3 regions of the Mesorhizobium sp. ES1-6 genome follow, and region 1 is predicted to be linked to each of the others. Evidence: predicted binding sites of a transcription regulator. Region 1 holds the regulator's gene; each other region holds the start of a gene.
The links. The regulator LexA, encoded in region 1, represses DNA repair genes until DNA is damaged. The targets are predictions, from matches to a motif close to TGTTCNNNNTGTGTTCNG.
Positions count from the first base shown of each region.

Region 2: LB564_RS18795 (ATP-dependent helicase) is a predicted target of LexA. The motif match lies at 5,143-5,160, and genes of this name have one in related genera.
Region 3: LB564_RS12535 (PA0069 family radical SAM protein) is a predicted target of LexA. The motif match lies at 1,950-1,967, and genes of this name have one in related genera.

Region 1 covers NZ_JAIUGU010000001.1:484,369-491,280, reverse strand. The annotation lists gene LB564_RS02630 (ComEC/Rec2 family competence protein) at 1-1,694, shown strand, start outside; gene lexA (transcriptional repressor LexA) at 1,688-2,431, opposite strand; gene LB564_RS02620 (GntR family transcriptional regulator) at 2,817-3,590, opposite strand; gene LB564_RS02615 (ABC transporter substrate-binding protein) at 3,744-4,730, shown strand; gene LB564_RS02610 (ABC transporter ATP-binding protein) at 4,791-5,570, shown strand; gene LB564_RS02605 (ABC transporter permease) at 5,576-6,499, shown strand; gene kynU (kynureninase) at 6,534-6,912, shown strand, end outside.
Region 2 covers NZ_JAIUGU010000007.1:107,691-114,602, forward strand. The annotation lists gene LB564_RS18780 (substrate-binding domain-containing protein) at 1-533, shown strand, start outside; gene LB564_RS18785 (ATP-binding cassette domain-containing protein) at 623-1,420, shown strand; gene LB564_RS18790 (ABC transporter permease) at 1,417-2,466, shown strand; gene LB564_RS18795 (ATP-dependent helicase) at 2,501-5,101, opposite strand; gene LB564_RS18800 (glucose/quinate/shikimate family membrane-bound PQQ-dependent dehydrogenase) at 5,364-6,912, shown strand, end outside.
Region 3 covers NZ_JAIUGU010000004.1:84,565-91,476, reverse strand. The annotation lists gene LB564_RS12540 (ribonuclease HII) at 1-566, opposite strand, end outside; gene LB564_RS12535 (PA0069 family radical SAM protein) at 721-1,875, opposite strand; gene LB564_RS12530 (glycosyltransferase) at 2,026-2,538, shown strand; gene moaB (molybdenum cofactor biosynthesis protein B) at 2,802-3,356, opposite strand; gene LB564_RS12520 (4-(cytidine 5'-diphospho)-2-C-methyl-D-erythritol kinase) at 3,358-4,245, opposite strand; gene LB564_RS12515 (NfeD family protein) at 4,272-4,457, opposite strand; gene LB564_RS12510 (S49 family peptidase) at 4,541-5,404, opposite strand; gene LB564_RS12505 (tRNA1(Val) (adenine(37)-N6)-methyltransferase) at 5,482-6,282, opposite strand; gene LB564_RS12500 (DUF2007 domain-containing protein) at 6,282-6,506, opposite strand; gene LB564_RS12495 (polyprenyl synthetase family protein) at 6,695-6,912, shown strand, end outside.

The DNA.
Region 1 (6,912 bases):
TCGCTGGGATCGGCGGCAGCGGCTTCTTCATGGGAACGCCAAGGATCGTTCCCGACGACGACGAGGCGCCGCTGTGGTCCCGCCTTGCCTCGTCGGTCGAAAATACCAGGCAGGACATCGCTGACCACATCAGAGCCAGTGTCGGTGGCGCCGAGGGTGAGATCGCGGCGGCGCTGATGGTCGGGGTGCGCGCGGGCATTCCTGATGAAATCAACGAAGCCATGCGGCGGACAGGCATCTATCACATCATTTCCATTTCCGGACTGCACATGGCGCTGGTCGCGGGCACCATGATGATGCTGATGCGCGGCGTATTCGCGCTGTTTCCGGATTTTTCCTCACGCCGCCCGGTCAAGAAGTACGCCGCCGCCGCCGCGCTTTTCTCGATCGCGGCCTATCTCGTCATCTCGGGTGTCGTCGTCGCCGCCGAGCGCAGCTTCATCATGCTGGCCGTGATGTTGATCGCCGTTCTGTTCGACCGGGCGGCGCTGACAATGCGCAACCTGGCAATCTCGGCCATTGCCGTCATCGCGGTGTCCCCGCACGAGGTCGTGGGTCCGAGTTTCCAGATGTCTTTCGCGGCGACCGCGGCGCTGGTCGGCGCTTATGCGGGCTGGGCGGATCACCATGCGGGAAAGACGAGGCCACCGGCGCCAAAGCGATCCCTGGCTGGGTTCCTGACGCGAAAACTCCTTTTGGGGGCAGGCGGACTGGCCATGACGTCCATCATCGCCGGCAGCGCCACGGCGCTGTTTGCGATCTGGCATTTCCAGCGGGTGTCGCCGCTCAGCCTGTTCGCCAATCTGGCCGTCATGCCGATCGTGTCGGTCGTGATGTTCCTGGCCGTCGCCAGTGCGTTGCTGATGCCGTTCGGACTGGATTGGCCGGCTCTTTACCTCATGGGCAAAGGCCTGACGGCGATGATTGCCGTATCGGCGTGGATATCGGAGCGCTCGCCAATCGATGGTGTCGGGTTGATTTCGCGGCAATCCGTGCTGCTGGTGACCGTCGCATTGGTCATCGCGACGATGGCGACGACCCGGCTGCGGCTCGCGGCACTGCCATTCGCGCTTGCCAGCTTGTTGACTGTGTCGGATACGCGCACCCCCGATGTGCTGATCTCGGAAGATGCGCGGCTGGTCGCGCTGCCGATCGGCGGCGGCGAACTCGCGGTCAACCGGGCTCGCCCGAACGAATTCACCGTCGACAACTGGAAACGCGCGCTCACATCCGAAGCCATCGTCGTACCGGAGATGTTCGACAAGGCAGGTGGGCAATTCGCCATCGCCGATGCGGTAAACCTGCCGGCGGGAGCGCCGTTCTATTGCACCGAAGGCGTCTGTATCGCTCGACACCCGTCCGGTGCGATCATAGCGCATGTCGAAGACCGCAAGGACACCTGGAAGGCCTGCGCGTTCGCCGACCTCATCGTCGTCAATGACGCGACCGCCTACGATGCCTGCCACAATCCGCTGGTTCTCGTCGTCACCAAACGGCAGCTCGCCCGCAAGGGAAGTGCCGCGGTCTTCTTCGATCCTCGGTCGGCCACGACCCCGGCCAAGATCGAATTCGCCGTCGACCAACCATACCGGCCCTGGCATGAGCAACGAAAATTCTCACGCGAGGCGAGGGGACTGCCGCCCTATAAAAAGCCCGACAAGCCCGACAAGCCCGATGGCAAACAGGCTCAGTAGCGCCTGATCAAGCCGACCAGCCTGCCTTGCACCTTGACCCTGTCCGGCCCGAAAATGCGGGTTTCATAGGCCGGATTGGCGGCTTCGAGGGCGATCGAGGCGCCTTTGCGGCGGAACCGCTTCAGCGTCGCTTCCTCCTCGTCGACCAGCGCCACGATGATTTCGCCTGGGCTTGCCGTATCGGCATTGCGGATGATGACCGTGTCGCCGTCGAAGATGCCGGCCTCGATCATCGAGTCGCCCTTGACTTCCAGCGCATAGTGCTCGCCGCCCATGATCATATCCGGCGGCACCGAGATCGTATGCGTCTGATGCTGGATGGCGTCGATCGGCACACCGGCGGCGATACGGCCCATGACCGGGATGGACACGGCTGAAACCGCATCGTCGTCATTGCCGGCCGCGGGCAGTCGCGAAGGTGCGGCCGCCGGCTTGATCTGGCGACCGAGATTGTTTTGACCCAGGCTGCCCTGGATGACGCTTGGCGAGAATTTCTTTGCCGCGTTGAGGCCGGGCGCGATCGAATCCGGCAGCCGCAGCACTTCCAGCGCACGCGCCCGATTGGGTAGCCGCCGGATAAAGCCGCGTTCCTCCAGCGCCGTGATCAGGCGATGGATCCCCGATTTGGAGGCAAGATCGAGCGCTTCTTTCATCTCGTCGAAGGACGGCGGTATGCCGCTTTCCTTGAGGCGTTCGTGGATGAACATCAGCAGTTCATGTTGCTTGCGTGTCAGCATGGCGCGGCCCCCAAGGCATTGAACAACGGTCTGATTCAGAATCGAAAAACAAACCCAGAACAAACACTATCTGTTCCAGTTGTGTTCTGCAACCGTTTAAAGTTTAGTGAATTTGTTAAGGCGTCAGAAGCTTTTGGCTCGCGACTGCGGCCGGCAGACGACCTTTCGTTTCCGCATGGGCCTTGAAATCGTTATGGTTAATGGCTTGCGGCCTAACCCTGAAGGAGGCTTGGCGCCAGCCCTTTCGAAGGATCCAGGTAAGAGGCTCCAGCAAGTGTTCGTGCCATCTCCGGCGGAACGAAACGAAATCAAAACGCCAACGGCCGGCAAGCCGCTCACGGGCGGCCTTTATTCCTGAAGCGTCGGCCGGTGCACGGGCCCGACATCATCCGGCGACAGCCTTCAAGCTGCCGGCGCGGGCGGCGTATTTGGTCGCGCTACTGTCTTCGCTGTGGACATAGACATGCAGCGTGTAGCCGATATGGGCCGTCATCAGCGCCTTGGCCCGTTCGACGTCACGATCGAGTGCCGCTTCCATGATCGCGGTGTGATGCTCGATGGCAATCGCTTCGCGCAATGCCTCCATCGCCTCCTCATAGCCATCCTTGAGGCCAGCCGCGGCCCGTAATGTCGGCGCCAGGCCAAGAAAGCGATGATGCCGGCGTAGCTGATCCGAGATTGTCGAGCGGAAACGCATCAGCCAGTTGCATGTGGCGGCGCTCAGCAGCGCCGCATGGAAAGCCTCGTGGTTCTCGTCCCATTTGTCGACGGCCGCATCCGAGGGATCGTCGACCGCGGTCTTGCAACGGGAGAGCCGGTAGTGGGCGGTGACAACGGCATCCTCCCATTCCTTGCCGCCTTTCTCCATCGATTCGAGGAACAAGGGGATCTCGACCACCATCCTGGCGCGCGCCAGATCCTCCAGTTCGGCCCGCGATACGGGAGCGACTGTAAAACCACGGTTGCTGATGGCGGTGACAAGGCGTTCGGCCTCGAGCCGCGACAAGGCTTCGCGCAACGGCGTCCAGCCGACGCCATAGGTGCCGCGCAACGCGCTCAGCTTGAGGGGCGCGCCGGGCATGAGGCGCGTGGTCAGGATATCCCGACGCAACAGCTGATAGGCTGCCTCCGTTTTCGTGGAGTTCGTCTCATCCTGCATCGCGGTCCATCCGTCGTCCGGCAAAGAGAAATTATATATGATGTCCGACCGTGGCAAGAATTATATATAATGTTTGACAGGGGACGGCCGACTGACCATGATCGTTGCAGTAGCCGCGCTGCAAGCGGCGCTGATCAAATCTGGGAGGACATGATGTTGAAGTCGAAATCCGCTTGGGTGTCGGGTTTGTTCCTGGCTGGCGCGTTGATGGTGAGCGCCGGCAGTGCCGCCGCCGATCAGATCCGCATCGGCATTGCCAATTTCGGAGAACATCCGCAGCTCAACGCCGCCATAGCCGGCTTCAAGAAGGCGCTGACGGACAACGGCTTCGTCGAAGGCAAGGACGTCGTTTATACGGAGAGCCATACCAATTTCGATGCATCGCTGGTGCCGCAGATGATCGCCAAGCTGCAGGCCGAGCAGCCCAAGCTGATCTACACCATCACCACGCCGGTTTCGCAGATCGCCAAGAAGGCGCTCGCCGGTTCCGGCATTCCGATCGTCTTTTCCGCGGTCACCGATCCGGTGGCGGCCAAGCTGGTGCCCTCATGGGACGCCGGAGACGAAGGCATGACCGGCGCCAGCGATCTGCAGGACGTCGCCGCGGTGATGGCCTTCACCAAGAAGTTGCTGCCCAACGCCAAGCGCTTCGGCGTGCCTTACAATCCCGGCGAGGCCAACGACGTTGCCTTGGTCGAAAAGATCAAGGCGGCGGCGCCTGCGGCCGGCTTCGAGGTGGTGGAGGTCGGCATCGACAACGTCAATGACATTCAGCAACGCATCGCTTCGCTCGCCGGCAAGGCCGACGTGATCTACGGCCCGGCCTCGAACCTTATCCAGCCGGCGATCGCCGCTGTCTCCGCGGCCGCCCGCCAGGCCGGTATCCCGGTCGTCAACTCCGATGACAGCGCGGTCCGCAACGGCACCGTGCCGGCGAGCTTCGCGGTCAATTACACGCAGGTCGGCGTCAACGCCGGCACCATCGCCGCCGAGATCCTGAAGGGGAAGGACCCCAAGACGATCGCGCCGTCGCGCCCGGCCTACAAGGACCACATGGCAACGATCTCGCGCAAGGCGATGGCCGCGTTCGGTATCGAGATACCCGCTTCGATGGCCGATTGCGGCTGCATCGTCGACTGACATCGGAACCGCAAGGGGTGACGGCCTCGGCGCCGTCATCCTTGAGGTGAGGGAGGAACGATGCTCGAAATCCGATCGGCGCGCAAAGTATTCTACAAGGGCCAGGCCGACGAGAAGGTCGCGCTGGACGGTCTCAGCCTGTCGTTGGCCACGGGCGAGTTCGGCATCGTCATCGGCTCCAACGGTGCTGGCAAAAGCAGCATGCTCAATGCCATTTCCGGCGCCCTGATCCTCGATTCCGGCCAGATCCTGATCAACGGCGCCGATGTGACTGGAATGCCCGTACACAAGCGCGCCGCGCAACTGGCGCGCGTCTTCCAGGATCCGATGCGCGGCACCGCCGCCAGCATGACGGTCGCGGAAAACATGCTGCTGGCCGACTTGCGCAGCAGCAAGCGCACCTTGCGCCAGGGGCTGAACGCCACCCGGCTCGCGTCCTACAAGGAACGCCTGTCGATACTTGGCCTCGGCCTTGAAAACCGCCTCGATACCCGCGTCGACCTGCTTTCGGGCGGGCAGCGGCAGTCGCTGTCGCTGATCATGGCGGTCGGCGGGTCACCGGACTTGCTGCTGCTCGACGAACATACCGCGGCGCTCGACCCGCGCACGGCCGAGATTGTCATGCGGGCGACGGTGCGGGCTGTCAACGCGCTGAAGCTGACGACCCTGATGGTGACCCACAACATGCAGCACGCCGTCGATTACGGCAGTCGCGTGATCATGCTCGACGCGGGCCGGGTCTTACTGGAGGTCACCGGCGAGGAGAAGGCGAGGGTCACGGTTCTCGATCTGATCGGCCATTTTTCCGTCAAGACCGACCGCATGTTGCTGGCGAGCTGACCGACATGGGTTTTGTTCAGGAAATTCTCACCAGCTTCGTCGCGATCATTCCGGTCACGCTGGCGCAAAGCCTGATCCTGGCCTTTGTCGTGCTCGGGATCATGATCCCGTTTCGGATGCTGAATTTTCCCGATCTCACCAGTGAGGGCGCCTTTCCACTGGGCGGCTGCGTCTGTGGTGTGCTGCTGGCTGCCGGCGTATCGCCACTGGCAGCCATCGTGGTCGCATTCGCGGCGGGCTTCGCGGCAGGCTGCTGCACCGCCTTCATCCATCTGCGCTTCCGTATCCACACGCTTCTCGCGGGCATCCTGATGATGACGATGCTCTACAGCATCAATCTCCGCATCATGGGCAAGTCCAACCTCTCCGTCTTCGGCTCGCCAGCCGTCTTCGACTGGGTGCCGTTCGCGCGGCCAGGTTTTCCCGCCAGCAAGATCGTGGTCGCCGGCCTCCTCGCGCTGATCGCCTTCGCGTTGCTCTACATGTTCTTCCGGACCGAGAAGGGGACAGCGGTGCGTGCCGTGGGCGCCAATCCCGACATGGCCGAGGCGCAAGGCATCAATGTCTGGGCAGCCACCATAGGCGGCGTCGGGCTGGCGAGCGCGTTCTCGGCCTCAAGCGGCGCACTGATGGTGCAGTCGCAGGGGTTTGCCGACGTCAATATGGGGCTGGGGATCCTCATCAACGGTCTTGCCGCGCTGATGATCGGCGAGGCCGTCGTCGGCAAGCAGACGGTCTGGCGCCAGTTGCTGGCGCCCTTTGCCGGCGCGATCATCTATTACCAGCTTGTGTCGTTCTGCCTTGCCGCCGGCATGCCGCCGCCCGACCTGAAGCTTGCCACCGGCCTGTTCGTGCTGGCCATGCTTGCCTTGCCCAGCCTCAAGCGCGGCCGTGGGCCGGCGCCTGCCCGCGAAGCGATCCGTGAATAATCAGGGCGTGAATAAATCAGGGAATGTCACAATGATGCGTGCACCGCTCGATCTCGCAGCCGTCGAGGCCATGGATGCGGCGGATCCGCTGCGTGCCATGCGCGACCGGTTCATCTTGCCGGAAGGCGTCATCTATCTCGACGGCAATTCGCTCGGCGCCGCGGCGCCCGCCGTCTTCAGCGAGCTGCAGAAGGCAGCGACGCAGGAGTGGGCGCAGGATTTGATCCGCGCCTGGAATACCGCCGGCTGGTTCGACATGCCGGTGGCACTTGGCGACCAGCTCAGCCGATTGATCGGCGCCGCGCCCGGCCAGACGGTGGTCTGCGATACGACCTCGATCAACATCTACAAGGTGCTGCATGCGGCCTTGGCCATGCGGCCGGACCGCTCGGTCATCGTGGCCGAAGGAGACA
Region 2 (6,912 bases), on a different contig from region 1:
AGGCGTTCAAGCTGGCCGGACTGAAATCCGGGGACAAAGCGATCATGATCGGTCCCTTCGACAATGAGAGCCGGGGCGCGCGCGAGCGTGCGACGGTCGCCACATTGAAAGAGGCCGGCGTTGATGTCGTTCAAATCAACTCCGCGACCGAGTGGGCGGCCGACCCGAATCTCGCCATCCCCTTGATCACCGCGGCCTTGCTCAACAATCCCGGCGTCAAGGCGGTCGGCTATCCCGGCGGCCAGATGCTTGGCAATGTGCCGACATATATGCAGGCGGCGGGGCGGAAGCCTGGCGACATCTTCAACTTCGGCTTCGACACCAGCCCGCAGATCGTCGAGGGTTTCAAGGGCGGCTGGGTGCAGCTGACAGCCGACCAGCAGCCATTCCTGCAGGGTTATCTGCCGATCCTCAGCCTCTGCCAGCAAGTGGTGCTGGGCCTGGCGCCGCTGAATGTCGACACCGGTGCGGGCTTCGTCACGCCGCAGAATTACGAGATCGTCTCAGAGCTCGCCAAGCAGGCGCTGCGCTGACCTCCCAAGGCTGCCGGCCGGGTCAGGCCCCGGCCGGCAGGACCGCTGGAGAAATTGTCCGCCACGCAACAATGAAAAGCGAGGATCCGATGGCCGAACGCATCATCGAACTGCGCGATATCAAGAAGTCCTACGGTCAGGTCTATGCGCTGGGCGGCGTCAATCTCAGCGTCGACCGTGGTGAGGTGGTCGGCCTCATCGGCGACAATGGCGCCGGCAAGTCGACGCTGATCAAGATCCTGTCCGGCGTGGTCAGGCCGACCAGCGGCGAGATTCTCGTGCGCGGCGCGCCGGTGACCGGATGGAGCGCGGCGCGCTCGCGTGATGCCGGCATCGAGACAGTGTTCCAGGACCGGGCGCTCGCCGTCCAGCAGACCATCGTGCGCAACATCTTCATGGGCCGCGAGCTCACCGGCTTCATGGGCTGGCTGAAGGTCAACAAGGAGATCGAGGAGGCGAGCCGGCTGATGCGCGAGATCGGCTTCACTTCGAAAGTGTTCACGCCGCACTCGATCGTCGGCCAGCTTTCTGGCGGCGAGCGCCAGGGCGTGGCGATCGCGCGCGCCATCTACAAGCAGGCCGAGCTGATCATCCTCGACGAGCCGACCACGGCGTTGTCGCTGACCGAAACCGCCAAGGTCTTCCATTTCGTGCGTCAGGTGCGGGCGAGCGGCCGCTCGATCCTGTTCATCGGCCATAACATCCATCATGTCTTCGACATCGCCGACCGCTTCGTCGTGATCGATCGCGGCAAGGTGGCGCTGGCCGCCGACCGCAGCCAGGTCAAGTCGGCGGAAGACCTGATCAATTTCATGGAAGACGTCGCGCACCCCGGCGGATTGCCGGGCCTGCACGAGGCCGTCGGAGCGGAGCAGCGAGCGCGATGAGCAAGACCATGGAACCCGATCTGCAAAACCAGTTCAGCGGTCCAGGCGGCGATACCGCCGGCAAGGAATGGAGGCACCCGTCCGATCAATGGCTGCGCGGCTTCGTCCTCGACAACCGGGCATCGCTGGGCACGCTGGCCGTGTTCATCGTCATGATGGCGGTGTTCATGATCGCCAACCCGACCGTGTTCACCACCTGGTATCTCTACAGCTCCGTGCTGACGACGCTTCCCGTTGCGCTGTTCGTGGTGGTGCCGCTGGTCTTCGTCGTCACCTGCGGCGAGATCGACCTGTCGTTTCCGGCGACGATGGGTTTTGCGGCCTGGGTCTTCGCGCTGGTCGTGCAGGCGGGCTACGATCCGTTCCTCGGCATTGCCGCGGCGCTCGTCACCGGCGTGCTGCTCGGCTTCCTCGTCGGATCGCTGGTCGTCTATGGCGGCCTGTCGTCGCTGATCGCCACGCTCGGCATGAACTTCCTGCTGCGCGGGCTGATCCAGATCATCAACGAAGGCAAATCGATGGCGCTGACCACTCTTGCCGGCAGCACGGCCTACAAGATCTTTTCCAGCCAGGTCTTCGGCATTCCGGTGCAGATTTTCTGGGCCATCGCCTTCGTCGTGCTGTCGGCGATGCTTTACAACCGTCACCGCTTCGGCGCGCAGGTCAAGGTGGTCGGCGACAATCCAGACAGCGCCCAGCAGATGGGCATCGACGTCAAGCGCGTACGGGTGAAAGTGTTCGTCTTCGTCGGCATAGGTGCGGCGATCGCCGGAACGTTTTCGGTGATGATCAACTTCACCTGGTGGCCGACCGCCGGCGACGGCTATCTCTTGCCGGTGCTGGCCTCGGTGTTCGTCGGCGGCACCCCGACCTGGGGCGGCATCGGCACGGTTGCCGGCGGCGCGATCGGCGCCGTCACCGTGTCCTTCATCCAGACCGGGGTGGTCGCGGCGGGGTTGAGCGGCTTCTACGTGCAGTTCTTCAACGGGCTGATCATCATCCTGTCGCTGCTCGGGCACAAGTGGAACCAGGCAAGGTACAGGTGAGGACACGAGATTTCAGGCTGGCGGGACTTGATCCTCACACCGCGACGACAAACCCATCCAGCACGCGTTTCTGGCCGGCCTTGTCGAAGTCGATGGTCAGCTTGTTGCCTTCGATGGCCGAGATGTTGCCGTTGCCGAATTTCTGGTGGAAGACGCGGTCGCCGACGCTGAAGGGCGAGGGCGTGTCGGAGACGGATTTGGCGACCAGTTCACCGTCGATGGTGCGGCCCTTCACGCTGGTGCGGCCGGCGCCGTAGCCGGAATCGGTCTCGCCATAGCCGATGCGTTCGACCTGATGGCCCGAGCGCGTGCCCCAGTTGCGGTCGGTCGCCTCGGTGCGGTTGGCCTGTGCGCGCTGCCAGCCCGGTGTCGAATAGGTGTTGGAGAAGGCGCCGGACTTTTCCGTGTCGGCGCCGACATTGTCGAAACGCGAGGCGCCATACGGGTTCTGCCGGCCGCCACGGCCAGATGCGAATGATCCGCCGCCATAGTTGTTGCCGTAGCCGCCGTAGCTGTTGCCGGCTTCGGCGACCTCGACATGCGTCTCCGGCAGTTCCTCGAGGAAGCGCGACGGGATGGTCGATTGCCAGAGTCCGTGGATGAGGCGGTTGGAGACGAACCAGATATGCAGGTTCTTCTTGGCCCGCGTCAGGCCGACATAGGCGAGCCGCCGCTCTTCCTCCAGTCCGGAACGGCCGCCTTCGTCGAGCGCGCGCTGATGGGGAAAGAGGCCTTCCTCCCAGCCGGGCAGGAAAACGGTCTCGAATTCGAGGCCCTTGGCCGAATGCAGCGTCATGATGGAGACGGCGTCTTGCCCTGCATTCTGCTCGGCATCCATGACCAGCGCGACATGTTCGAGGAAGGAGCGCAGCGACTCGTACTGCTCCATGGAGCGGATCAGTTCCTTCAAATTCTCCAGCCGGCCGGGGGCCTCGACCGAACGGTCGTTCTTCCACATGTCGGTGTAGCCGCTCTCTTCGAGAATGGTCTCGGCGAGCTCGGTGTGCGGGGTGGTTTCCAGCGCTTTCTGCCAACGCTCGAAATTGGCCGCGACCTCGCGCAAAGCGGCGCGCGGCTTCGGCTTCAACTCGTCGCTTTCGGCGAGGTTGGCGGCGGCCTCCAGCATCGGGATGCGCAGCGCGCGGGCCGTGTCGTGGATCTGGCGGATGGTCGCTTCGCCCAGCCCGCGCTTGGGCACATTGACGATGCGCTCGAAGGCGAGGTCGTCGGCGCCTTGCGCGACGACGCGGAAGAAGGCCATCGCGTCTCGGATTTCCATGCGCTCGTAGAAACGCGGGCCGCCGATGACGCGGTAGTTGAGGCCGAGCGTGGTAAAGCGCTCCTCGAAGGCGCGCATCTGGAAGGACGCGCGGACCAGGATCGCCATGTCGTTGAGATTGTGCTTCTGGCGCTGGTAGGCCTCGATGGTCTCGCCGATGGCACGGGCTTCCTCCTCCGAATCCCAGGCGGCGTGGACATTGACCTTGCCGTCCTCGGGGTCGTTGCGGTCGGTGAACAACGTCTTGCCGAAGCGGCCCTCATTATGGGCGATGAGGTGGGAGGCGGCGCCCAGTATGTGCGCGGTCGAGCGGTAGTTGCGCTCGAGCCGGATGATGGTGGCGCCGGGAAAATCCTTGTCGAAGCGCAGGATATTGTCGACCTCCGCGCCGCGCCAGCCATAGATCGACTGATCGTCGTCGCCGACGCAGCAGATATTAACGGCGGACCTGTCGCGCGAGGCGCCCCCTTCTGTCCTGCCGGACATCTCCCCCACTTGCGGGGAGATTGGCTTGCCTTCGGGCCTTTGCGCCAGCAGGCGCAGCCACATGTATTGGGCGGTGTTGGTGTCCTGGTATTCGTCGACGAGGATGTATTTGAAGCGCCGGTGGTAGTCCTTCAGCACGTCGGGATTGGCGCGGAAGATGCGGATCGGGTGGCAGAGCAGGTCGCCGAAATCGCAGGCGTTGAGGGTCTGCAGCCGCTCCTGATAGGCTTTGTAGAGCTCGCGGCCCTTGCCGTTGGCGAAGCTGCGCGCATCGCCCTCGGCGATGTCGGCCGGGCCCTGGCCCTTGTTCTTCCAGCCGTCGATCATCTGGGCGAACTGTTTTGCCGGCCAGCGCTTGTCGTCCAGGCCCTCGGCCTGGATGAGCTGCTTGATCAGCCGCACGACGTCGTCGGTGTCCAAAATGGTGAAGTCGGAGCGCAGCCCGGCAAGCTCGGCATGCCTGCGCAGAAGCTTCACGCCGATGGAGTGGAAGGTGCCGAGCCAGGGCATGCCCTCGACATTGCCTTCGCCGATCAGGATGCCGATGCGCTGCTTCATCTCGCGCGCGGCCTTGTTGGTGAAGGTCACCGCCAGGATCTGCGAGGGGAAGGCCCTTCCGGTCGCCAGGATGTGGGCGATGCGGGTGGTCAGCACACGGGTCTTGCCGGTGCCGGCGCCGGCCAGCACCAGAACCGGACCTTCGGTGGTTTCCACCGCCAGCCGCTGCTCGGGGTTCAGCCCCTTCAAATAGTCGGGCGCGTTGGTCTGGCCACCGCGGGCAGCCATGGCGCGCGCGGCAATGCCCGACGGGGCCGTGGGCCGCGCATCGGGTTCGTCGAAAAAGGGCATGTCTTCGGAAAAGCCGGACATCTTCCCCCGAATGTAGTGATTCGGGAGGGAAAGACCAGAACTGTCTACGTTTTGTTCCGGTAAAGTGCCTGATACGGCCACTCGGGCCCTATGGCGGCCGGGGTCGTGAACCGACCTCGGGCGGAACGAGGTAGCCGCTGGAGGCCGATGACCCGGTGCTTGACAGGCGCGGCCGCCGGGAGAAAGCTGCGGACGGGCAGGAACGGTGCGCCGGGTTGCCCAGGGCCGCCACCATGCGCGCAACAGTCGAAGGAGTATCATCTTGGCTGTCACCATCACCTCCCTCATCCTCTTCCTCATCGGCCTGGTGCTCGGCGCCGGCGGCATCTGGTTGGCTTCGCTGGGGGGCAGTTGGTATTACATCATCGTCGGCCTTGCCTTCCTGGTCGCCGCCTGGCTGCTCTACCGCCGCCGTTCCACCGCGCTCTGGCTCTACGCGGCGATCGTGCTCGGCACGCTGGCCTGGGCGGTCTGGGAAACCGGTTTCGACTGGTGGGAACTCGGCCCGCGCGGCGGCATCATCGTGCTGGTGGCGCTGTGGCTGCTGACGCCGTGGGCGCGGCGCGGCCTTGCCGGTCCGGACGGTCGCGCGCCGCTGATCCTGGCCGTGCTGGCATCGCTGGCGGTGGCCGGCTATTCGATGACCACGGACCCGAAGGATATCGCCGGCGCGCTCGACACCGACAAGGTGATCCCAAACGCCAATCTCGGCGGCGACGTGCCGGCGGGCGAATGGCACTTCTATGGCCGCACCCAGTTCGGCCAGCGCTATTCGCCGCTCGACCAGATCACGACCGACAATGTCGCCAACCTGCAGCCGGCCTGGACCTATCGCACCGGCGACGTGAAGGGACCGGACGATATCGGCGAGACCACCTACCAGGTGACGCCGCTCAAGATCGGCGACACGCTCTACATCTGCACGCCGCACAATTTCGCCATCGCGATCGATGCGGCGACCGGCAAGGAGAAGTGGCGCTACGACCCCAAGATCAAGCTCGACAAGGACCGCCAGCACCAGACCTGCCGCGGCGTGTCCTATTATGCCGATGCGTCCGGCGCCGCCGGCCAGCCCTGCGCGACGCGGGTCTACCTGCCGACCTCGGACGCGCGGCTGATCGCGCTCGACGCCGCCAACGGGCAGGTTTGCCCGGCCTTTGCCGAGGGCGGCACGCTCAATCTGCTGACCAACATGCCGTATCCGAAGTCGGGCTATTACTACTCGACCTCGGCGCCGCTGATCGCGGGCGGCAAGATCATCGTCGGCGGCGCGGTCAACGACAATTATTCGACGCAGGAGCCGTCCGGCGTCATCCGCGCCTATGATGCGAGCACCGGCAAGCTGCTGTGGAACTGGGACTCCGGCAATCCGGACCAGACGACGCCGCTGGCCGCCGGCCAGACCTACACCGCCAACTCACCCAACATGTGGTCGACGCCGAGCGCCGACGAGAAGCTCGGCCTGCTCTACGTGCCGCTCGGCAACCAGACGCCGGACCAGCTCGGCATGGGCCGCAGCGCCAATGTCGAGAAATTCTCCTCCTCGATCACCGCGCTCGACCTTAACACCGGGCAGTTGAAATGGGTGCGCCAGACCGTGCACCATGACCTCTGGGACATGGACGTGCCGGCGCAGCCCAGCCTGGTCGACATCACCAAGGCCGACGGCACCGTGGTGCCTGCCCTTGTTGGGCCGACCAAGCAGGGCGACCTCTATGTGCTCGACCGGCGCACCGGCGAGCCGGTCATCCCTGTGAAGGAAGTGCCGGCGCCGGGCGGCGCCATCGAAGGCGACCACACATCGCCGACGC
Region 3 (6,912 bases), on a different contig from region 1:
GCGTAGCCCATATGGACTTCGAAACCGTAGCGGTCGTGGTGGCTGCCGCAGCCGCACATCATGCGGTCGCGCATCACCTTGGCGACGATCGAGGCGGCGGCGATCGACTGCGAGCGCTGGTCGCCCTTGATCAGCGCCCGGCCGTCGCACGGCAATCCCGGCGGCACGTCGCGACCGTCGGCAAGCGCGAGCTTCGGTCGAACCGACAGTCCGACCAAAGCCCGGCGCATGGCTTCCAGGCTGGCCTTCAGGATGTTGCTGCCGTCGATGCCCTCAGCGCTGATCGAGGCCATGGAAACAGCCTGCGCGGAGCCAAGAATGCGCAGGAACAGCGCTTCGCGCTGCAAATGGCTAAGCCGCTTGGAATCGTCGAGCCCTTCGGGAATGTTGGCCGGATCGAGCACCACTGCCGCCGCCACCACCGGCCCGGCCAACGGGCCTCGGCCGGCTTCGTCCATCCCCGCGACCGGCCACAGGCCATCGGCCATCGCCTTCGTCTCGAAGGAGAAATCGGGTTTCTCGACGATTTCGAAGAGAAGCGGAGAATCGGAACGCGTGCGAGCCATGTTGCGGCGAGGTTCGCATCGGCTCCGATTCTCCGCAAGTCCCTCCGGGTCGGGTGGGGCGCCGGACCGGGAGGGCACCGTCTGCAGGCCGGGGCAGGCCGGACGGGATTTTTTCGCCACGGCGGCAATCAAACGGCCGCGGCGGTATGATCGTTCAAAGCAGCATCAACTGCTCCTGATCCTTGCCGGCCGCGACGAACTGATCGGTCCGCAGCGTGCGCCGTTCGGCATTGAGGCCGAGCCGCTTGGCGGTGATCTCGAAGCGCCGGCCGATCTGCCAGGCATAGGGTCCGGCGCCCTTCATGCGCTTGCCCCACTCCGAATCGTAGTCCTTGCCGTCGCGCATCGAACGGATCAGCGACATGACGTGGCGATAGCGATCGGGATAGTGGCGCAGCAGCCAGTCCTTGAAGATCGGGCTGACCTCCAGCGGCAGGCGCAGCACGACATAGCCAGCCTCGCGCGCTCCGGCATGGTATGCCGAGTCGAGGATGCGTTCCATCTCCTGGTCGGTCAGGCCCGGAATGATCGGCGCCACCATCACCGAAGCCGGGATGCCGGCATCCGAAAGCTGCCTGATCGCCTCCAGCCGCTTGGTCGGCGTCGATGCGCGAGGCTCCATCGTCCTCGCCAGCATGCGGTCGAGCGTCGTCACCGACAGCGCCACCTTGGCCAACCCGCGCTCGGCCATGCGCGACAGAATGTCGATGTCGCGCACCACCAAGGCCGATTTGGTGACGATGCCGACCGGATGGCCGCGTGCCTCGAGCACTTCGAGGATCTCGCGCATGATCCGGTACTGCTTCTCGATCGGCTGGTAGGGATCGGTGTTGGTGCCGATGGCGATGGTACGCGGCTGGTAACCGTCCTTCGACAATTCCTTGTCGAGCAGGCGGGCCGCGTCCGGCTTGGCGAACAGCTTGGATTCGAAATCCAGGCCCGGCGACAGGCCCATGAACGAATGCGTCGGCCGCGCGAAGCAATAGACGCAACCGTGCTCGCAGCCGCGATAGGGGTTGATCGACCGGTCGAAGGAGATGTCGGGCGATTCGTTGCGGGTGATGATGGTGCGCGGCTTCTCGACTTGCACCTCGGTCTTGAACGGGGGCAGTTCCTCCAGCGAACTCCAGCCATCGTCGAAGACATGCCGGCTGACAGGTTCGAACCGGCCGGACGGATTGATGCCCGCCGACCGGCCGCGGTTGCGGTCCGGACGGACCCGCATCCCGCTCTGCTCGATCATCGCATTGGCCATCTCGGCTCGTCCTGCTCCGAAGGCTGCAATGTCGGCGCGCATGATCGGTTCCATCTTCGCCCGCTCCCAGGGACTGTCCGTGTTCTGTCGAATCGCTCTGCTCATGAAATTATTCCTATTTTACCGATGAGAACAAAGCAAGAACTTTCTATGGTGCGCCGCAAAAACTGGCGCCGGCCAACCCTTTCCGCTATTCGGCTAATCATGCTCAGTGTTCTCATCGAAACGCACAATGACGAGGAGGGCCTCGCCCGCACGCTGGCGACGCTGATCGGCGGCGCGGTCGAGGGCGTGGTGCGCGAGGTCGTGATCTGCGACACCGGCTCCACCGACCACACGCATCGTGTGGCCGAGCATGCCGGCTGCCACTATGTGGGGAGCGGCGGCATCGCCGCCGGCATTCGCCAGGCCAAGGGTGACTGGCTGCTGTTTCTCGAACCGGGTGCGAGGCTGGTGGAGGGTTGGATCGACGCGGTTGTCGCCCATACGGCCAGGCAGACAATGGCCGCGCGGTTCTCGCGAGCGCGGGGCAGCCGTCCGCCGTTCCTGGCCCGGGTCTTTTCGGCAAACCGTGCGCTCGCCGACGGACTGGTGATCAGCAAGCGGCAGGCGGCATCCCTGTCCAAGAATGCCGCCACCGCCGAGGCCTTGGCGCGCGGGCTGGCGACCAGGCGGCTCGACGCCGAGATCTGGGCGGCGCCGCCGAGGCAAAGGTGATTTTTTGCGACCGCTCTTTGGCAGGCGCGGACTTCGATTTGCGATGGATCCAGTTCGGTCGAAAATCGCAGGCGTATATTGCCGCAATGGCACCCGCGGTGTGCATGGTCCCAGTTTGCACGGCCATATCTGCCTTCTCGTGAACGGTAGGGATTGCCCACGAAAATACTGTCTCCGGCATCCGGTTTGGAATGGCCGTTCGAAAGCGCCGGCGCTGTTCTGCCTGGCGAACACGGCGTGAAGCCGGCACTTTGCCTCGGCTTTTACGACGTCGATTTCCCGCGCCGCAGATGCTCGTCCAGGCGCGGCATGATCTCGACGAAGTTGCAGGGCATGTGCCGGTAGTCGAGTTGTGTCTTCAAGATGCCGTCCCAGGCGTCCTTGCAGGCGCCGGGCGAGCCCGGCAGCACGAAGACGAAGGTGGCGTTGACGACGCCGCCGGTCGCGCGGCTCTGGATCGTCGAGGTGCCGATCTTGTCGTAGGAGATGCGGTGGAACACTTCCGAGAAGCCATCCATGCGCTTTTCGAAGATCGGCTCCAGCGCCTCGGGCGTCACATCGCGGCCGGTGAAACCGGTGCCGCCGGTGGTGATCACGACGTCGACGGCCTTGTCCCGCGACCACGCCAGCACCGTGTCGCGGATCTTTTCGCGGTCGTCGGTGACGATGTCGCGGGCAGCCAGGATGTGACCCGCCTCGGTGATGCGATCGGCCAGCGTCTGCCCGGATTTGTCGTCGGCGAGGCTGCGTGTATCGGAAACCGTCAGCACCGCGATGCGCACCGGAACGAAGGCACGGTTCTCGTCAACCCTGGCCATCTCACTCGGCCTCCGAGGCCATGCTGCGCGTTGCGGCGACGAACCAGTCGGGCTGGCGGGCGCGGATTTCGGCGGCCGCACGCTTGGCTACATTGCCGGTCTCGAACAGTCCGAAGCATGTCGCGCCCGATCCCGACATCCGCGAAAATCCCGATCCAGCCTTATCGAGCCAGGAAAGCGCCCTGCCTATGGCGGGCTGCATCGTAACAGCCGCCGGTTCGAGGTCGTTTCGGGTCACCTCCAGCCAGTTGCGCAGGCTATGAAAATCGATGCGGCGCGGCAGCGGCGGCAGAGGCTCATTGTCGCGACTGGAAATGGCCGCGAAGATTTCCGCTGTCGACACCGGCGTTCCCGGATTGACCAGCACCAGTCCCAGCGCCGAAAAATCCGGCACCATCGAGAGCTCCTCGCCAATGCCGCGCGCCACCAGCGGCTTTGCCGCCAGGCACATCGGCACGTCGGCGCCGAGCGACAGACCGATCCGCGCCAGCCCGGCACCATCGATGTCCAGCCCCCAGCTCTCCGCCAGCCCGCGCAGCACGGCCGCCGCGTCGCTCGACCCTCCGCCCACGCCGGACGCGACCGGAAGGTTCTTTTCGAGCCTGATGCTCACCGGCGGCGTGCTGCGAATGCCGGCGGCCTGCCGCAACGCGTCGCGGGCCTTCAGCACGAGATTGCCGCCATCGAGCGGAACGTCAGGCGCGTAGCGGCCGGACACGCTGAACTCGTCGCTGTCGGTCGGCGCGATCTCGATCCTGTCGCCAAAGCGCGTGAACACCGCCAGGCTTTCGATGAGGTGGTAGCCATCGGGGCGCCTGCCGGTGACGTGCAGGGCAAGGTTTATCTTGGCGGGTGCTGCCCACGTCCGGACAACCGGTCCGGAGTCCACGGTCTCGATTGCGAGTGAAATGAGCGTCAGTCCTTGGCCAGCCGGTATTCGCCGGTCTTCGGATCCTTGACCAGCGTTCCGATCGTGCCGTTCGCCGCCTGTTTTTCGGTCCGCCGCACCTTGGCCGTCACGCGCTCGGCCTCGCGCAGGAAGGTGCGGTAGCCGAAATACGCGGCGACGCCGACGACGGCGAAGAAAATGAGCTGCGGCATGTCAAAACTCCTACCACGCAGGGCCGGTAAGGGCGGCCGGTCGGGTCTTTCGGGCAACCATGCTAGACGCTTTCATGGCTTTTTCAAAGGCCGAAGCGCGTCCACAATGCGCGCTCTTCCGCCGCATCGATGATTCCGCTGGCCGCGGCCGCGGCGATGTCGGGCGCTGAAAAGCCCTTGTTCGAGCCGAACAGGCCGAAGCGGCTGAACAAACCGCGCGGCGCCGAGACCAGCCTGAGCTGGGTCTTCGGCCCGAAGCGGGTCTTCAACACCGTGCGCATGTCGCCGAGCGCATCGACAAGGCCAAGTTCCAACCCTCGCTTGCCGGTCCAGAACAGGCCGGTGAACAGGTCCGGGTCGTCCGCCAGCTTCGTGCCGCGCCGCTCTTTAACCAGGTCGATGAAGGTCTCGTGCACTTCGAGCTGCAGCGCCTTCAGCCGCTCAACGTCTTCCTTTTTCTCGGGCTTGAACGGGTCGAGCACCGCCTTGTTCTGGCCGGCGGTATGGACACGGCGCTCGACGCCAATCTTCTTCATCAATTCGGGGAAGCCGAACGAGGCCGATACGACGCCGATCGAACCGACGATGGAGGAGGGGTCGGCGAAGATCTCGTCGCCGGCGACCGCGATCATGTAGCCGCCGGAAGCCGCGACGTCCTCGACGAAGACAAGCACCTTCTTGTTTTTCTCGACGGCGAGATCGCGGATGCGCTTGAAGATCAGCCGCGACTGCACAGGGGAGCCGCCGGGGGAATTGATCGAGATCGCGACCGCCGGCGCGTCGAAGGAGAACGCCTTTTCGATCAGTCCGGCGGTCGAGGCAATCGACAGGCTCGGCCGGAACTGGCCGCCGCCGGCCATGATGGTGCCGTGCAGCCGGATGACCGGAATGGTGACGACGGTGGAGCGCCAGGATTTCGGCAGCAGGCGGTTGAAAAGACGTTTCACGGTGGCGTGGTCTCCGGCAATGGTTGCAGGCATGTAGGGATTTCCCAGCCAACGGCAATGCGCGGGCCGCGAACGGCTCAGTCTCCGAACAGCGAGGCGAGCCCGTTGGTGATCATTTCGCTGCGCTCGTCGGGGCCGTTGCCCGATCGTGCGTGAAGCATCAGGGGCGGACGAATGGCGAGCTTTCCCCGTGCGCCAAGGGCTGCCCGCACGACAATGCGGATTGCCGCCGCGTCCGGGCGCGGGTGCACGGCGAGCATCTCGGCTTCGCCGAAGCGGCCCGAAATCGCGTCGAGAATGGCGCCGAGCTGTTCGGGCCGCGCGATGACGGCAAGTCCGCCGCGCGGTTTGACAACCGCCGCCGCGCTGCGGATCCAGTTCTCGAACAGGCCGTCCTCCATGACATGGGCTTCTTTTCGCAGGCGCTCCGGGGTCGTGCGGTCGCGCGCGGCGTTGAAGGGCGGGTTCATGATGACGAAGTCGAAATCATTGGCGGCAAGGCCGGCGGCGGCCCGCGCCCGGCCCGACATGGTGACATCGGCGACAAGCACGGCCGCGCGGTCGCTGAGATGGGCATTGCCGGGATGGGCAAGCGTGGCCGACGCGAAGGCGGCCATTTCGGGGGCGCGTTCGACCAGCACGGCCTGGGCACCCGGACAGCGCGACAGCACCGCCAGGCCGGCGGCACCGGCGCCGGCCCCGAAATCGGCGAGCCGCCCGCTAAACGAGGATGGCACCGATGCGGCCAGCATCATGGCGTCCATGCCGGCGCGATGGCCGCCATGCTTGGGCTGCACGAGCCAGAACCGGCCGCGATGGAAGGCATCGACCGTATGGGCCGGCGTATCCGTGGCGAGGGTGGCCGGCGCGGCGGACATTACTTCTGGCGGATCTCGTTGGCGATGCCGGCATCGGTCAGGATGCGGCGCGCGGCGTCTGCCTGATCGGCATCGACCATGACGCGCCGCGGCAGGATGCCCAGCGAGCCGTCGAGCACGCTCATATTCTGGTCGGCGACGAAGCAGCCGATGCCGGCATCGCGCATCAGCGATTCGACAAAGGAGATGATGACGGCGTCATTGGTGCGGATAAGCTCTATCATGGCGGGAAACTCGCAGGTTGCGGCGTGCATGTAAACGTGCGGCGCATTCCGGCATTTCCCGAGGTTGACACGCTGTCACCGCCGCCGCGCCAATTCGCCACTTGCCGTGCCCGTGTCAGCCGCCCTAGAGTCCATGCCGGGACTAAGGGTGCCGTCGCACGCGTTATACCAAGACGGGAGTGATTGTCGTGGGTGTCGTTCTCAACATCGAAAACGGGAGGCGGGAACCCGCCTCCATCAAGGATCTGATCGATCTGACCGCGGCCGATATGGGGCGCGTCAACGAATTGATCCTGTCCAAGGCCGGCTCCGACGTCGAGATGATTCCCGAGGTTGCCAACCACCTGATCTCGTCCGGCGGCAAGCGGCTGAGACCGATGCTGACGCTCGCCGCGGCGCAGATGTT